DNA from 4 places in the Bacillus sp. LJBS17 genome. Region 3 is predicted to be linked to each of the others. Evidence: riboswitches for the same ligand, from Rfam matches in the RefSeq annotation. Region 3 holds a riboswitch; each other region holds the start of a gene.
What was found. A riboswitch is a leader RNA that binds a small molecule or an ion and turns the genes downstream of it on or off. The one in region 3 is predicted to bind S-adenosylmethionine.
Positions count from the first base shown of each region.

Region 1: another riboswitch for S-adenosylmethionine. It lies ahead of mtnK (S-methyl-5-thioribose kinase); the one in region 3 lies ahead of KXZ66_RS08345 (phosphoadenylyl-sulfate reductase).
Region 2: another riboswitch for S-adenosylmethionine. It lies ahead of metN (methionine ABC transporter ATP-binding protein MetN); the one in region 3 lies ahead of KXZ66_RS08345 (phosphoadenylyl-sulfate reductase).
Region 4: another riboswitch for S-adenosylmethionine. It lies ahead of mtnW (2,3-diketo-5-methylthiopentyl-1-phosphate enolase); the one in region 3 lies ahead of KXZ66_RS08345 (phosphoadenylyl-sulfate reductase).

Region 1 is NZ_CP079759.1:1,405,220-1,408,666, reverse strand. Features, by position in the region: gene mtnE (methionine-glutamine aminotransferase) at 1-133, opposite strand, end outside; gene KXZ66_RS07315 (carbon-nitrogen family hydrolase) at 228-1,007, shown strand; SAM riboswitch class I at 1,091-1,247, shown strand; gene mtnK (S-methyl-5-thioribose kinase) at 1,340-2,533, shown strand; gene mtnA (S-methyl-5-thioribose-1-phosphate isomerase) at 2,541-3,447, shown strand, end outside.
Region 2 is NZ_CP079759.1:3,269,113-3,272,559, forward strand. Features, by position in the region: gene metQ (methionine ABC transporter substrate-binding lipoprotein MetQ) at 1-196, opposite strand, end outside; gene metP (methionine ABC transporter permease MetP) at 210-878, opposite strand; gene metN (methionine ABC transporter ATP-binding protein MetN) at 871-1,896, opposite strand; SAM riboswitch class I at 2,002-2,108, opposite strand; gene KXZ66_RS16930 (SCP2 sterol-binding domain-containing protein) at 2,223-2,567, opposite strand; gene KXZ66_RS16935 (thioredoxin family protein) at 2,674-2,994, opposite strand; gene KXZ66_RS16940 (toprim domain-containing protein) at 2,996-3,358, opposite strand; gene KXZ66_RS16945 (YusG family protein) at 3,436-3,447, opposite strand, start outside.
Region 3 is NZ_CP079759.1:1,609,999-1,613,445, reverse strand. Features, by position in the region: gene sat (sulfate adenylyltransferase) at 1-240, opposite strand, end outside; gene cysP (sulfate permease) at 289-1,353, opposite strand; gene KXZ66_RS08345 (phosphoadenylyl-sulfate reductase) at 1,365-2,066, opposite strand; SAM riboswitch class I at 2,231-2,336, opposite strand; gene pyrE (orotate phosphoribosyltransferase) at 2,481-3,113, opposite strand; gene pyrF (orotidine-5'-phosphate decarboxylase) at 3,110-3,447, opposite strand, start outside.
Region 4 is NZ_CP079759.1:1,408,804-1,412,250, reverse strand. Features, by position in the region: gene KXZ66_RS07335 (methylthioribulose 1-phosphate dehydratase) at 1-418, opposite strand, end outside; gene mtnX (2-hydroxy-3-keto-5-methylthiopentenyl-1-phosphate phosphatase) at 376-1,083, opposite strand; gene mtnW (2,3-diketo-5-methylthiopentyl-1-phosphate enolase) at 1,080-2,297, opposite strand; SAM riboswitch class I at 2,382-2,482, opposite strand; gene mtnE (methionine-glutamine aminotransferase) at 2,521-3,447, opposite strand, start outside.

The DNA.
Region 1 (3,447 bases), 200 kb from region 3:
GCTGATCTGGATTTCCCTGTCCTAGATTGATAACGTCATGTCCTTCTGCGAGCTTTCGGTTCACTTTCTGCACCAGAGAAGCGAAGAATTGTTTAGGCAATTCCTTCAATACATGAGACTGTTCAAATTTCATCTATTCTCACCTTCTAAAAAAATCTTGAAATGATAGTCCATCATCATATATGGTTAAATGAAAAAAGTAAAGAAAAATTTGGGGTGTTAAAAAGATGAAATGGACGATATCTTGTCTTCAATTTGATATTTCATACGGCAAACCTTCGGAAAATATAAAAAAGGCTGAATTTTTCATCGGAAAAGAAAGCAAACATGCTGATGTTCTTGTTCTGCCTGAATTATGGACGACCGGATATGATCTGGCCAATCTTGATGAACTCGCTGACGAAGACGGCCGCTCCGCTCAGAGCTGGCTGAAGAAAACGGCAAAAAAACATGGTGTTCATATTGTCGCCGGGTCGGTCGCTGTCAGGAAGAATTCTGATGTTTATAATACAATGTACATCGCGGATAAGGAAGGGCAAATCATTAAAGAGTACAGAAAAGCCCATCTTTTTCAGCTGATGGATGAGCATCTGTATTTATCAGCCGGTTCCGAAGACGGATACTTTGAGCTTGACGGCGTCAAAAGCTCTGGATTGATCTGTTACGATATCCGTTTTCCGGAATGGATCAGAAAACATACGACAAAAGGCGCCAACGTGCTGTTTATTTCTGCGGAATGGCCTCTTCCCCGCCTTGATCATTGGAAAAGCCTGCTTATTGCGCGAGCCATTGAAAACCAATGCTTTGTCGCAGCCTGCAATTGTACCGGTTCAAATCCGGATAATGAATTTGCAGGACATAGCCTGATTATTGATCCATGGGGGCGTGTACTTGCTGAAGGCGGCCGGGAAGAAGGCATAGTCCGAGCGGAAATCGACCTTCAAGAAAGCGCAGAAGTTCGGGAGAGCATTCCTGTTTTCGATGATATCAGAAAAGATTTATATTAAAAAATATATTGACAACTAACTAAATTACCTGTTACCATGTTCATCAACTGATAAATTAGAATTGTCAAACAAGTGAATATATTCTCTTATCGAGAGTTGGGCGAGGGATTTGGCCTTTTGACCCCAACAGCAACCGACCGTAATTCCATTGTGAAATGGGGCGCATTTTTTTCGCGCCGAGACGCTGGTCTCTTAAGGCACGGTGCTAATTCCATTCAGATCTGATCTGAGAGATAAGAGAGGCGGACATAGATGTTAAGCCTCCTTCTCTCTGAGAAGGAGGCTTTTTTACGGCCACATATTAATTAATTACATAATTGGAGGTTATGATGATGGGAGTCACAAAAACACCTTTATACGAAACGTTAAATGAAAGCTCCGCTGTGGCGTTGGCGGTGAAGCTTGGCCTATTTCCAAGCAAAAGCACGCTGACATGCCAGGAGATCGGAGACGGCAACTTAAATTACGTTTTTCATATTTATGATCAAGAACATGACAGAGCATTGATCATTAAACAGGCGGTTCCGTATGCAAAAGTGGTGGGAGAAAGCTGGCCGCTGACAATCGACCGTGCAAGAATCGAAAGCAGCGCTCTCATCCGTCAGGGCGAGCATGTGCCTCACCTGGTTCCAAGAGTGTTTTATTCTGATACGGAAATGGCGGTTACCGTCATGGAGGATCTCTCTCATCTCAAGATCGCAAGAAAAGGACTCATTGAGGGTGAAAACTATCCTCATCTGTCGCAGCACATCGGTGAATTTTTAGGAAAAACACTTTTCTACTCATCAGATTACGCGCTTGAACCTAAGGTGAAAAAACAGCTTGTTAAACAGTTTACAAATCCAGAGCTATGCGACATTACGGAAAGACTTGTTTTTACAGATCCTTTCTTCGACCATGACACAAATGATTTTGAAGAAGAGCTTCGTCCTTTTGTCGAAAAGCTTTGGAATAATGACAGCGTTAAAATCGAAGCCGCTAAGCTGAAAAAGTCATTTTTAACGTCTGCAGAAACGTTGATTCATGGTGATTTGCATACAGGAAGCATTTTCGCAAGTGAGCACGAAACAAAGGTGATTGATCCTGAGTTTGCTTTTTACGGACCGATCGGCTTTGATGTAGGGCAATTTATCGCCAACTTATTTTTGAACGCACTCAGCCGTGACGAGGCTGACAGAGAGCCGTTATATGAACATGTCAACCAGGTCTGGGAAACGTTTAAGGAGACGTTTAGTGAAGCCTGGCAGAAGGACAGTCTGGATGTTTACGCCAACATCGACGGTTACCTCACTGATACGCTCAGCCATATTTTTGAAGAAGCAATCGGATTTGCGGGCTGTGAGCTGATACGACGCACGATCGGCCTTGCCCATGTAGCTGACCTGGATACGATCGTGCCGTTTGATAAACGAATCGGCAGAAAACGCTTGGCGCTCGAAACCGGCACAGCCTTTATCGAAAAACGTTCGGAATTCAAAACGATAACAGATGTTATTGAATTATTTAAGTTACTTGTAAAGGAATGATCTATTCATGACCCATTCATTTGCTGTTCCACGTTCTGTTGAATGGAAAGAAACAGCTATTACCATTTTAAATCAGCAAAAGCTTCCTGATGAGACGGAATATTTGGAGCTGACGACGAAAGAGGATGTATTTGATGCGATTGTCACGCTCAAAGTAAGGGGCGCTCCGGCGATCGGCATTACAGCTGCCTTCGGACTGGCGCTTGCTGCCAAAGACATTGAAACAGACAATGTCACGGAATTCCGCCGCAGACTGGAAGACATCAAACAATATTTAAACAGCTCACGGCCTACCGCCATTAATTTGTCATGGGCGCTTGAGAGACTGAGTCATTCGGTCGAAAACGCGATTTCCGTAAATGAAGCAAAAACAAACCTTGTCCATGAAGCCATTCAGATTCAGGTCGAGGATGAGGAAACGTGCCGGTTGATCGGCCAAAACGCCCTGCAGCTTTTCAAAAAAGGCGACAGGATCATGACGATCTGCAATGCCGGCTCAATCGCGACAAGCCGCTATGGAACGGCGCTAGCTCCGTTTTACTTGGCCAAACAAAAAGATTTGGGATTACACATTTATGCCTGTGAAACAAGGCCTGTCCTGCAAGGTTCACGCCTTACTGCTTGGGAGCTGATGCAGGGGGGCATTGATGTCACTCTGATCACAGACAGCATGGCCGCCCATACGATGAAGGAAAAACAAATTTCCGCTGTTATCGTCGGAGCCGACCGAATTGCAAAGAACGGTGATACGGCAAATAAAATCGGCACATACGGTCTTGCTATTTTAGCAAACGCCTTTGATATTCCGTTTTTTGTCGCCGCACCTTTATCTACATTTGATACAAAGGTCAAATGCGGCGCTGATATCCCGATAGAGGAACGAGATCCCGAGGAAGTCAGGCAGATTTCCGGAG
Region 2 (3,447 bases), 1.7 Mb from region 3:
TAAGCACTTTCACTTTCAGCGTATAGCCTTTTTCTTTCAGCAATGGTTCAGCTTCTTTTAAAATTTCCGCATGCGGTGTTTTTGTTGCCGCAACGACAATTTCTTTCTTGCCGGATTCAGCGCCGTTATTCGAACCGCAGGCAGCCATGACTCCTGCAAATACAAGCAGTAATGCACCCAAAAATAGCTTTTTCAATGTAAATCCTCCCTTATCGTTTGTCTATAATATTTGTTATTAGATCACCGATGATTTGAATAATAAACACGATGATTAAAATAAACACAGTAGCAACGAAGGTAACATCAGCGTTATTAGACTGATATCCTTCTACGTACGCAAGGTTTCCAAGGCCTCCTGAACCAATGGCTCCGGCAATTGCCGTTGAGCCGATCAAAGCGATGGCAGTAACCGTAATGCCAGAAATAAGAGCAGGCATTGATTCCGGAATCAGCACTTTGAAAATAATCGTAGACGTTTTCGCGCCCATTGATTTAGCGGCTTCAATCACACCTTTATCCACCTCACGCAGCGCGATTTCAACAAGGCGCGCGTAAAATGGTGCCGAGCCGATTACCAGCGCCGGCAATGCGGCGTTTGGCCCTAAGATCGTGCCGACTAAAAATTTCGTAAAACCTAATAGTAAAATAATTAAAATAAGGAACGGAATCGATCTGAATATGTTAACAACGGCCGCAATCACAGAGTTGACCGCTTTATTCTGCCAGAGGCTTCCTTTGCTCGTCAGAAAGAGCAGCAAGCCGAGGATGACCCCGATGACAAAAGCAAACAGTAAAGAAATCAGCGTCATATAAAGTGTTTCATATGTCGCGTTCCATAATTCAGTTAAATCAACGTTTGGGAAGTATTTTTCAAACATTCGTGATCACCTCTGCTTTCACCTGTTTGTCATTAATGAATCGGATCACGTTTTGCACTTCTTCCTCGTCTCCGTCAATGTGGATGAACAGTGAACCGTAAGCCCCATCCTTCGTCTGCGAAATTTTCCCTTGCAGAATATTGACGCTGACATTGAAGTTTCTGATCATCTCTGTAATCAGAGGCTGTTCAGCTGACTCACCGACAAATGTGAGCTGAACCATTTTTCCTGATGCTGTATCATCAAGAAGGTGCTGAAGCGTCTCTTTCGTTTCTTCCGGCTCTGTCACCTGCTGAACAAATCGTTTTGTCATTTGTTCCTTTGGATTTTTGAAGACATCGAGAACCTCGCCTTCTTCGACCACCTTGCCGTTTTCCATGACGGCGACTCTGTTGCAGATTTTGCGGATGACATGCATTTCGTGCGTAATCAGCACAATCGTCAAACCGAGTCTTTCATTAATATCGGACAATAGATCCAGAATTGAATCTGTCGTTTGCGGATCTAATGCTGATGTCGCTTCGTCACAAAGAAGAACCTTCGGATTGTTTGCAAGCGCTCTGGCAATTCCGACACGCTGCTTCTGACCGCCGCTCAGCTGGGACGGATAAGATTTTTCTTTTCCTTCTAAACCTACCAGTTTAATCAGTTCATTGGCGCGCTTGATCCGCTCGCTCTTTTTCACCCCGGCAATTTCTAAAGGAAACATGATATTATCTCTGACAGTCCGCGACCAAAGCAAATTGAAATGCTGGAAAATCATACTGATCTCATGGCGTGCTTTTCTTAAACCGCGTCCATTTACTTCATTAATCTTGGTTCCCGCCACTTCCACGGTTCCTGAGGTTGGTTTCTCAAGGCCGTTCAGCAGACGGATTAAGGAACTCTTACCAGCTCCGCTATATCCTATAATTCCAAAAATCTCACCTTTTTTAATGGAAAGCGAGACGTTTTGGACAGCATTGACATCTCCATGTTTCGACTTGTAAACTTTTGAAACATCCTGAAGATTGATCAAAGCAATCACCTGCCTTAACACTATTCTAAGAAATCTTCCGGTTTTTTCTGCAAAAGAAAAGCCTTTCTGCACACTTGAGCAGAAAGGCTTATATAAAATGCCTTTCTCTCATCTTTCAAAGCTGAACGCTTCGTGTGAATTGGCACCATTTCAACAGTGTTGATGGTTGCCGGGCTTCATAGGGCACTTCCCTCCACCTCTCTTGATAAGAGAAATATATAGTCTTTTTCGTCCGGAAATTCTTAATGTAGAATAGCACGGCGAATGATTAAATGTCAATAAAATAAATGATGTCAACTTTTACTATTATAATAATTTATTATTTTTTAATTTTTTAAAATCCTCTGAAAAAATCCATTTGTCAGCCAGAGAATGGCTTCCAGCTTTAACAGGGCCCTGAATGACCCCTTTACTTTGAGGCTTCCGCTCTGAATAAGGTGCTGAAGGGAAATGTCTCCGTGCAATAAATCAATAATTTCCGTTTGGTTTCCGTAAAAGGTCAGGTTGGACGTTTGGGGCGGAGAAACTTTTTTCATTTCTCCCTGTTCGTTTATTGAGACGGTTAAGGCTTCTGCTTCTCCTTGGAAGGTAATGAGCAATGTTGAGGCATTCAAAAGGGGTTTTAAAAACAGATGCTGATACTCATCTTCTAAAACTTCCGCTTTCTCCATATGTACAACCTCCTATTTGTTGGTCATACATACACATTTCTCTCTTTGTCGCAAGAACCCCTTTATAAAACGAACGACAATTTCATTGGATATGCTGAGAAATATGTCATAAATGGGATGCGGAAGATGATTTTTGTTTGATCAGCTCATATAAATAAGAAACGGAATGAAATGCATATCCTCTTTCGACCATCTTTCCGCCTTTAAACAGCAGAAAACAAGGGACGCTTTCAATTTGATACGCTTTTGCGAATGTCGGAGAGTAATTGACATTGTTTTGATAGAAGGCGACATCCGGCAGCATTTCTTTCACCACTGTCAGCATTTTGCTTGCAAGCTGGCAGGTGCCGCAAAACGGAGTATATAAATATAGAAGGTACACATCATCTTCAATGTGATCAAGTTCGTGTTCTTGGAGTTCTTTCATGCTATACACCTCGGGACTTTCTTTCAAGAAAAATAGTATGGACATTCAGATTCGCACGCAGCAATACAGAAGCGATATGGTGCCTGGGCGCAGCCGCTACTTCCTTATAGGCTCTGTCGACATGGAGATGGCAGGCTTCATTAAATTCACGCTTCAGCTGTTTTCTCAATTTCTCACCTGATTCATCAGCATCAACTAATATATAGACGTCTTTATCATAAAGCTCGTCAGCCAATTCCTCGAGCCTCAGCTGGCTGATTGTTCCGTTTGTGCAGATAATGCGCACCGGTTCATTCAGGACGCTTTCGATTTTCTCTTTATCTGATTTCCCCTCGACAATCATAACCTTTTCCAGCTCATCCATCTTCATCTTGTTCACCTGCCGCGTCAAATTTGAAACGTTCAGATTGTAAAAGAAGGCAGTGAAATTCACCGCCAACATTAACACCAGCC
Region 3 (3,447 bases):
GACCGGAAGCGTGATCGGAAGAGACCAGACAACGCCGGAAGAAAGACGCATGTTTTCGACTACAGATACGTAATCTTTTTCATTAAAGAAACCTTCAATCGGGCTGTATGCACCGATACCGATCAATTCCAAATCCGCGAAAGAAATTAAATCAAGTTCAATTTCTTTTTGGATGCCGCTCACATCATATGATTCATCTACTCTGTTTACTAATGTTCCTCCGTGTGGTGCTAAGCTCATAATATCCATCTCCTCCTAGTTAACTTATAAAATTACTCAGATTAATGATCAGATTCCCCCGCCTTGTTCGTGGACTGAGCGTCTCTCTTTACGAATGGCCTTTGTCAGGCTGACGGCACCCCCCGCCGCTAAAAGCACACTTACCATGATAAAGATCGAATAATAATCTGCTTTTAAAAACAAGGATACAAGCAGATAAGAAATCGATAAAGATAAAAACGGCGATACGATCCATACCTTCAGCATCGTTTGAACAACTTGTTTATGGAACACGTTCGGACCGTTTTTTGCCATGCCTATTCCGATAATAGACGATGACGTGACTTGCGCCAAGGGCACCGGCATCCCAAATACAGAACTGATGATCACCAGTCCGGCTCCTGTACCGGATAAGAGAATGCCTTCCCCTTTGGAGAATCTCGTAATTTTCTTCCCGTTTGTTTCTAGCACACGCCGGCCTAATAACAGTGCGCCAAGAGCAACAAAAGCTCCTCCATACAAGGTTCCTTTTCCGACATCAAGCACACCGGCAGCTACTAACGGGCCAACAGCATTCGCCACGTTATTCATGCCGGCAGAGAATGCTTCGAAAAATCCGGCAACTAACAAAACAACGCCGAGGATTTTTTGCTTTTTAGAAGATTTTACTTCAATCTTAAAATAACGAAACAGCTTAGATACGAAATAGGTGAAGCCGAAAGCGAACAGCGGGACAAAAACCCAAAATGACACAATGATCAGAAGATTGTTCACAAACAATACTTTATAAGCCACTCCCACGCCGACAACCGCGCCGACTGTTACTTCACTTGTCGACAAAGGAATGCCGAGCAGATTAGCAGTAAAGAGCGACAGGGCAGCAGCTCCAATAATGATGCAAACAATCGTCAGTGTAATCGTCTGCTCAGGAATAATGCCGGAGCTGATTGTTTTTACAACCTCGCCTCCGCCAATGACCGCCCCGGCAAAGACACCGACTGCGCATAGGATCAAAGCGTAGGTTTTCTTTTTGATGGCTCCGGAGCCGTAAGCAACCCCCATCGAAGCTGCAGCGCCGCTTGCACCAATATTCATCGCGAAAAACAAGCTAAATAAAATAGCGGCTAATTCCATTTTGCAGCTCCTTATTCATGCAGTCCGCATTCTGTTTTCGCCATACCATTCCATCTGCCTGAGCGCAAATCCTCTGCTGTAAAAGCGGGAGCAGTGCAAGGCGCACAGCCAATACTTGGATATCCTTGGTCATGAAGCGGATTGTAGTCCAGTTCATTCCGGGATGTGTATCTCCAAATGTCTTTCCAAGTCCAATGGATAAGCGGGCAAACTTTTACTGACTTGAATTTTTCATCTTTGTTTAAGAAATTCGTATTGGCACGGCTTGGCCCTTGATCACGACGCAGGCCGGAAAGCCAGGCTGGATGTCCTGAAAGCGCCTCTCTTAAAGGAACGACCTTTCTAAGATAGCAGCACTGATTCGGCTCTCTTTCCCACAGTTTGTCACCATGTTCTTCGGCTTGTTCCTCAAGGGTGAGGTCTGGTTTTTTCAGGATGATATTAAGACCCGGACAACGCTCTTTCACTCGTTCAATTGTTTCATAGGTTTCTTTAAAATGAAGTCCTGTATCAAGAAACACAATCTCTGCGTCTTTTTTCACTTTATAAATTAAGTCAATCAGAACGATTCCCTCAATTCCGAAACTGCAGGCATAAACAAGCTGATTGCCGTAATGGCCGTATGCCCATTTTAAAACTGACAGCGCTCCTTTGTAAGGATCGTCTTCCGGAAATGTAATCGTTGGTTCTTCCCAATTATCGTACGTTAACATTTCTTCTTTCCTCCTTTCGGAGACAAACAAACAGTAGCTTTCTGCCGGTTGTCTTTTCCCAATTGTAATGTGATTCGCGGCTGCTGATATCACAGACAGCCTTTTTTCCTCTTAAAATAAAAAACTTTCAATCCGGCGGAAAGAAAGACAGGAACAGCATGCAGCCCTTATCTTTCAAAATGGAATTCATTTTGCTGGAAGTAGCACCTTACAAACTATGCAGGTTGCCGGGCTTCATAGGTCCAGTCCCTCAGCCGCTCTTGATAAGTTTTTAGATTTGTAGTAAATTTTAGCACAATTCTAACATAAGTCAACCCGACTTTTTTTATAGGATTAATAAAAAAACAGGCCTCACAGCCTGTTTTCAAGTACAGCAAGGCTTTGAAGCCTCTTTACATCATTTGAATTTATTTTTTATTTTTTAAACCAATCTTTTGACTCGGGATTTCGTTTCCATGTTTGCAGCTTTTTTAGATCATCTGAATGAATATTTCCGTTTTCAAGCGCGACCTCTGTGAGCGTATCATAATCAGTTAATGAGTAGTATGGCAGTTCTGCCTTTGCGAAGGCTTCCTCCGCTTTAGGAAGTCCGTACGTAAAGATTGAGACGACACCAAGCACTTCACAGCCGGCCGCTTGTAAAGCTGCACAAGCTTCAAGCACGCTGCCTCCTGTGGAGATTAAGTCTTCAATGACGACTGTTTTTTGCCCTTCTTGCACAGCTCCCTCAATCTGATTGCCTTTACCGTGCGCCTTCGGCTTGCTCCTCACATAACACATCGGAAGATTCAAACGGTCAGCCGCAAGAGCAGCATGAGGAATACCCGCGGTTGCTGTTCCCGCAATCATTTCAGCTTCAGGAAAATGCTCTTTGACAAGCTTGCTGATGCCTGAGGCGACATCATTTCTGACCTCTGGGAAAGATAGCGTAAGGCGGTTGTCACAGTAGATTGGAGATAAAATGCCGCTTGCCCATGTGAACGGCTCGTTCGGGCGTAAAAATACAGCTTGGATGTCTAATAGATGTTTTGCGATGATTTGTTTCAAGATTTAATTCCCTCCCATTCAAGTCTGACAGCCTTATAGGCTTTTACCGGGTCTTCCGCTTTTGTAATCGAGCGTCCTACTACAATCGCTGATGAACCTTTCTCTCTTGCAATAGCAGGCGTCGCTACGCGGACTTGGTCATTCGCAGCGTCCTCAGACATTCTGATCCCCGGAGTGACAGTCAGAAATGAAGGCGACACCGCTTGATAAATGGCTTTTGCTTCATGAACAGAGCAGACCACTCCATCCAGTCCGCTCTCTTCCGCCTGTTTGCTGTAGTGCACAACCGTATCAATCAGAGATTTTTCGATCAGCAGTTCATCTTTCATGATTT
Region 4 (3,447 bases), 200 kb from region 3:
GAACGGTCACTTCTGCGTTCTCTTCCCACAAGCCGAGTGCTTTTATAATTTCCTGGCCTTTGAATGTGATTTTCTTTTGGTCTCCGTATAACTCTGAAATCACATTATTGTTTACCGTATGGACATGCAGGCAGCATCCGGCATTGGTTTTATTGTACAAATGTGTATGCAAAAGCGTTTCTGCTGACGGTTTCAGAGAATGCCCGCTTTCAGCAGGCTCTCCGTTTTGATCGACCAGCAGAAAATCTTCAACCGTCTCTTTGCGTTTATCTTTTCCGCTTGCAGTGACGAGAAATGTTAAAGGCTCATCTGTAACCTTAATTGACAGATTACCGCTAGTAGCCGGAAACCAATCTCTCTCTGCCAATTCCCGTTTTACTTCAGCGAGCTCTCGCCAGCGTTCTTGTTTTGCAGCCATTCCTGTACCTCCATTACATTCTCAATTTCCTTTCTGATCTCATAAAAATCTTGATACGGAAGATGATTGAGGTTTTGCTCCCGGCATTCGTTTAATAAATAATCCCTTGCAAAGCATAGGTCAGACAGCTTTGCTGCCTCCACATCTGTAACCGAATCACCGATCATGATGATATATTGGTTCGGTTCAGAAAGTTCATGGATGACCGACGGCTTACAGCACCCGCATTGATTGCTGCATGTGCCCTTGCAGGAATGAGGCCAGTCAATATGGATATAGTCATTGTCAAATGAAGCATGGTTGCAATAAATGCGGTCTTTCTCCACAATGCCTTCAAGCAAAGGATATACAAAAAAGTCCATTCCACCGCTTATGACATAAAACGGAATCTCGTGCTCATTGATAAATGCTACAAATTCCCGAAAGCCTTCCCTGATTTTTGCATCTTCCAATACAAAACTTGTAATCTCTTCTTTTAAACGGCTGGGCAGAAGGCCGAACATCCGCCCGACACCTTCCTTGATCGACAGCGTTTTGGAAAGTACGCCGTCTTTTAATGCCACCCACTCTGGGGGAGCAAATGTTTTCATGATATTTATAATGTTGTCGTTCATCGTGATTGTTCCGTCAAAATCACAAATAATAAAAGGTTTTCGAGTCGTCATACGGCTTCAACCTTTCCCCATTTATCTAGCGCAAGCTTAAGATCCTTGCATTGTTCGGCTTTTTCATCAATCGGCTGGGCCTCTAGGACCGCATCAATAATGGCTCTGAACGCTCGCCCCCCGCCTTGGGCACCGTTCGGATGTCCATGTACGCCTCCTCCGGCGTTAATAATGTGGTCTATGCCGAAATCACGCATTAATAGCGGAACCATGCCGGGATGAATGCCTGCTGACGGAACCGCAAATGTTTGGTTAAAAGCATCCTCTCTCACACATTCTTCATGAATCGCCAGTGCATCCGCTCTTGGAAGCGCAACCGAACCATATGGAGACGGAAAGAGGCTGAAGTCAGCACCGCAATATCGGTTTAATTTTCCGAGTAAAAGAGCGTGAGAAAAACCGTAAAACGGAGAAGACGTAAACGCTCCGCTGACTGCTGGATGCGCCATAATCGGAACTGGGATTTCAGGATCTTCTGCAAGGCCTTGCATAACGTCCAAGCCGTAAGCAAAGACATTAAACAAAAGCGCATCCGCTCCCAACTCGGCGGCGCGTCTCGCTTTGTCTTTCAGATCAGCCGTACGTCCGGTCAAATTCACCGCATACAGCGTTTTATGTCCGGTTTGCTCATACGTTTCTTTCAATATTTGCTTTCCTTCTGTAATTCTTGTTTCAAAAGGCGCTAGACCTGTCTCAAAGAAAATTTCATCGTCTTTAATCAAGTCAACTCCGCCAAGCGCCTGCTGCCGGAGCTGTTCTTTAATATCACTCAGGTCCCTTCCGATTACGCCTTTAAATATGCTCATTAACAGCGGTCTCTCAAACTCTCCCAGCAGCTTCCGGATGCCGTATACGCCAAACTTCGGTCCCGGCAGTGCACGCTTAAATGCTTCAGAGAAGTGAAGATCGATTAATTTGATTTTTCCGTCCAGGGACAGCTTGCCAAACACTGTTGTCAGCAAAGCCGGAATATCCTGAGAGAAATTGATTTCAGGATAGGCAATTGTGATGACCGCTTGTTTTTCTGATGCAGCAGTTCCCTCTCTCTCCTCAACTTTTATCACCCGCCCCTTGTGCTTTTGCATTTGCTCCTGTTTTACAAGGGGCAGATCAGTCCAGGAGCCTACTGTCAATCCTGTTGCGATTTGTTCTGCTTTCTTCTCTGTATCGGCTCCCGGTTCGGTCAGGAGATATGTCGCTAATAACTCACTCATGCCAGAGCTCCTTTCATTTTCATCCATATCAAAAAACCTCTTCAAACTGCAATCGCGTCTAAAGAGGTTTCGTTTCTCGTCCGAATCTTATCTCTCAGCCGCTAGCTGCAAGAATTAGCACCGTGCTTTATAAGTCGGTTGCCGGGCTTCATCGGGCTCGTCCCTCTGCCTGCTCTTGATAAGAAAATATAGATTTTATAAATTATTTTGAATTATCCCATCGTTATAAGGTCTTGTCAATGCTTTTTTGGGTAAACAGGTTCAGTTTGCCAATTCGATAAGCGGCTTCCTTAAGTCTTTCTTCACTTGTTAAAAGTCCGACTCTGACGTAGCCCTCGCCATATTCACCGAAGCCGTTTCCAGCCGCAACTGCCACATTCGCTTTTTCCAGCAAAAGATCTGAGAACTGCTCAGAAGTATAGCCTTCAGGCACAGGCAGCCATGCAAAAAAAGAACCTGCGGGAGCTGTTACATCCCAGCCGATTTCCCGGCATGCCGTGATCCAAGCGTTTCTCCTGCTCTCATACCTGGCATTTTGCTCTGCCACACACGTCTGATCGGCTAACAGTGCCTCTGCTGCAGCCTCCTGAGTCGCTCTGAAAAGACTGACAAACATATGGTCTTGATAAAGATTGATCGCTTCAATGACCGAAGCGTTTCCGACGGCAAAGCCAACCCGCCATCCTGCCATATTATACGTTTTTGACAGCGTGTAAATTTCAATTCCGATATCCTTCGCACCTTCAGTCTGCAAAAAGCTTAAAGGCTTGCAGCCGTCAAATCCGACAGCGCCGTAAGCAAAATCGTGAACGACGCAGATTCCGTTTTCAGCCGCAAAACGCACGGTATCTTCAAAGAACTCGGAAGTAGCAACAGCTCCAGTCGGATTATTCGGATAATTCAAATACATCAATTTCGCCTGTTCCCTTATTTCAGCGGTTATGCTGCTGTAATCAGGGAGAAACGCCCTGTCCTTTACGAGCGGCATCATTTCCATCTTTGCTTTTGCAAGTGTGACACCCGACCAGTAATCAGGATAACCCGGATCGGGAACTAAAATCGTATCACCGGGATTCAACAAGCATTGCGGGAGCTCGACTAAACCGGCTTTTCCGCCGAATAATACAGCGACTTCGGTTTCCGGATCCAG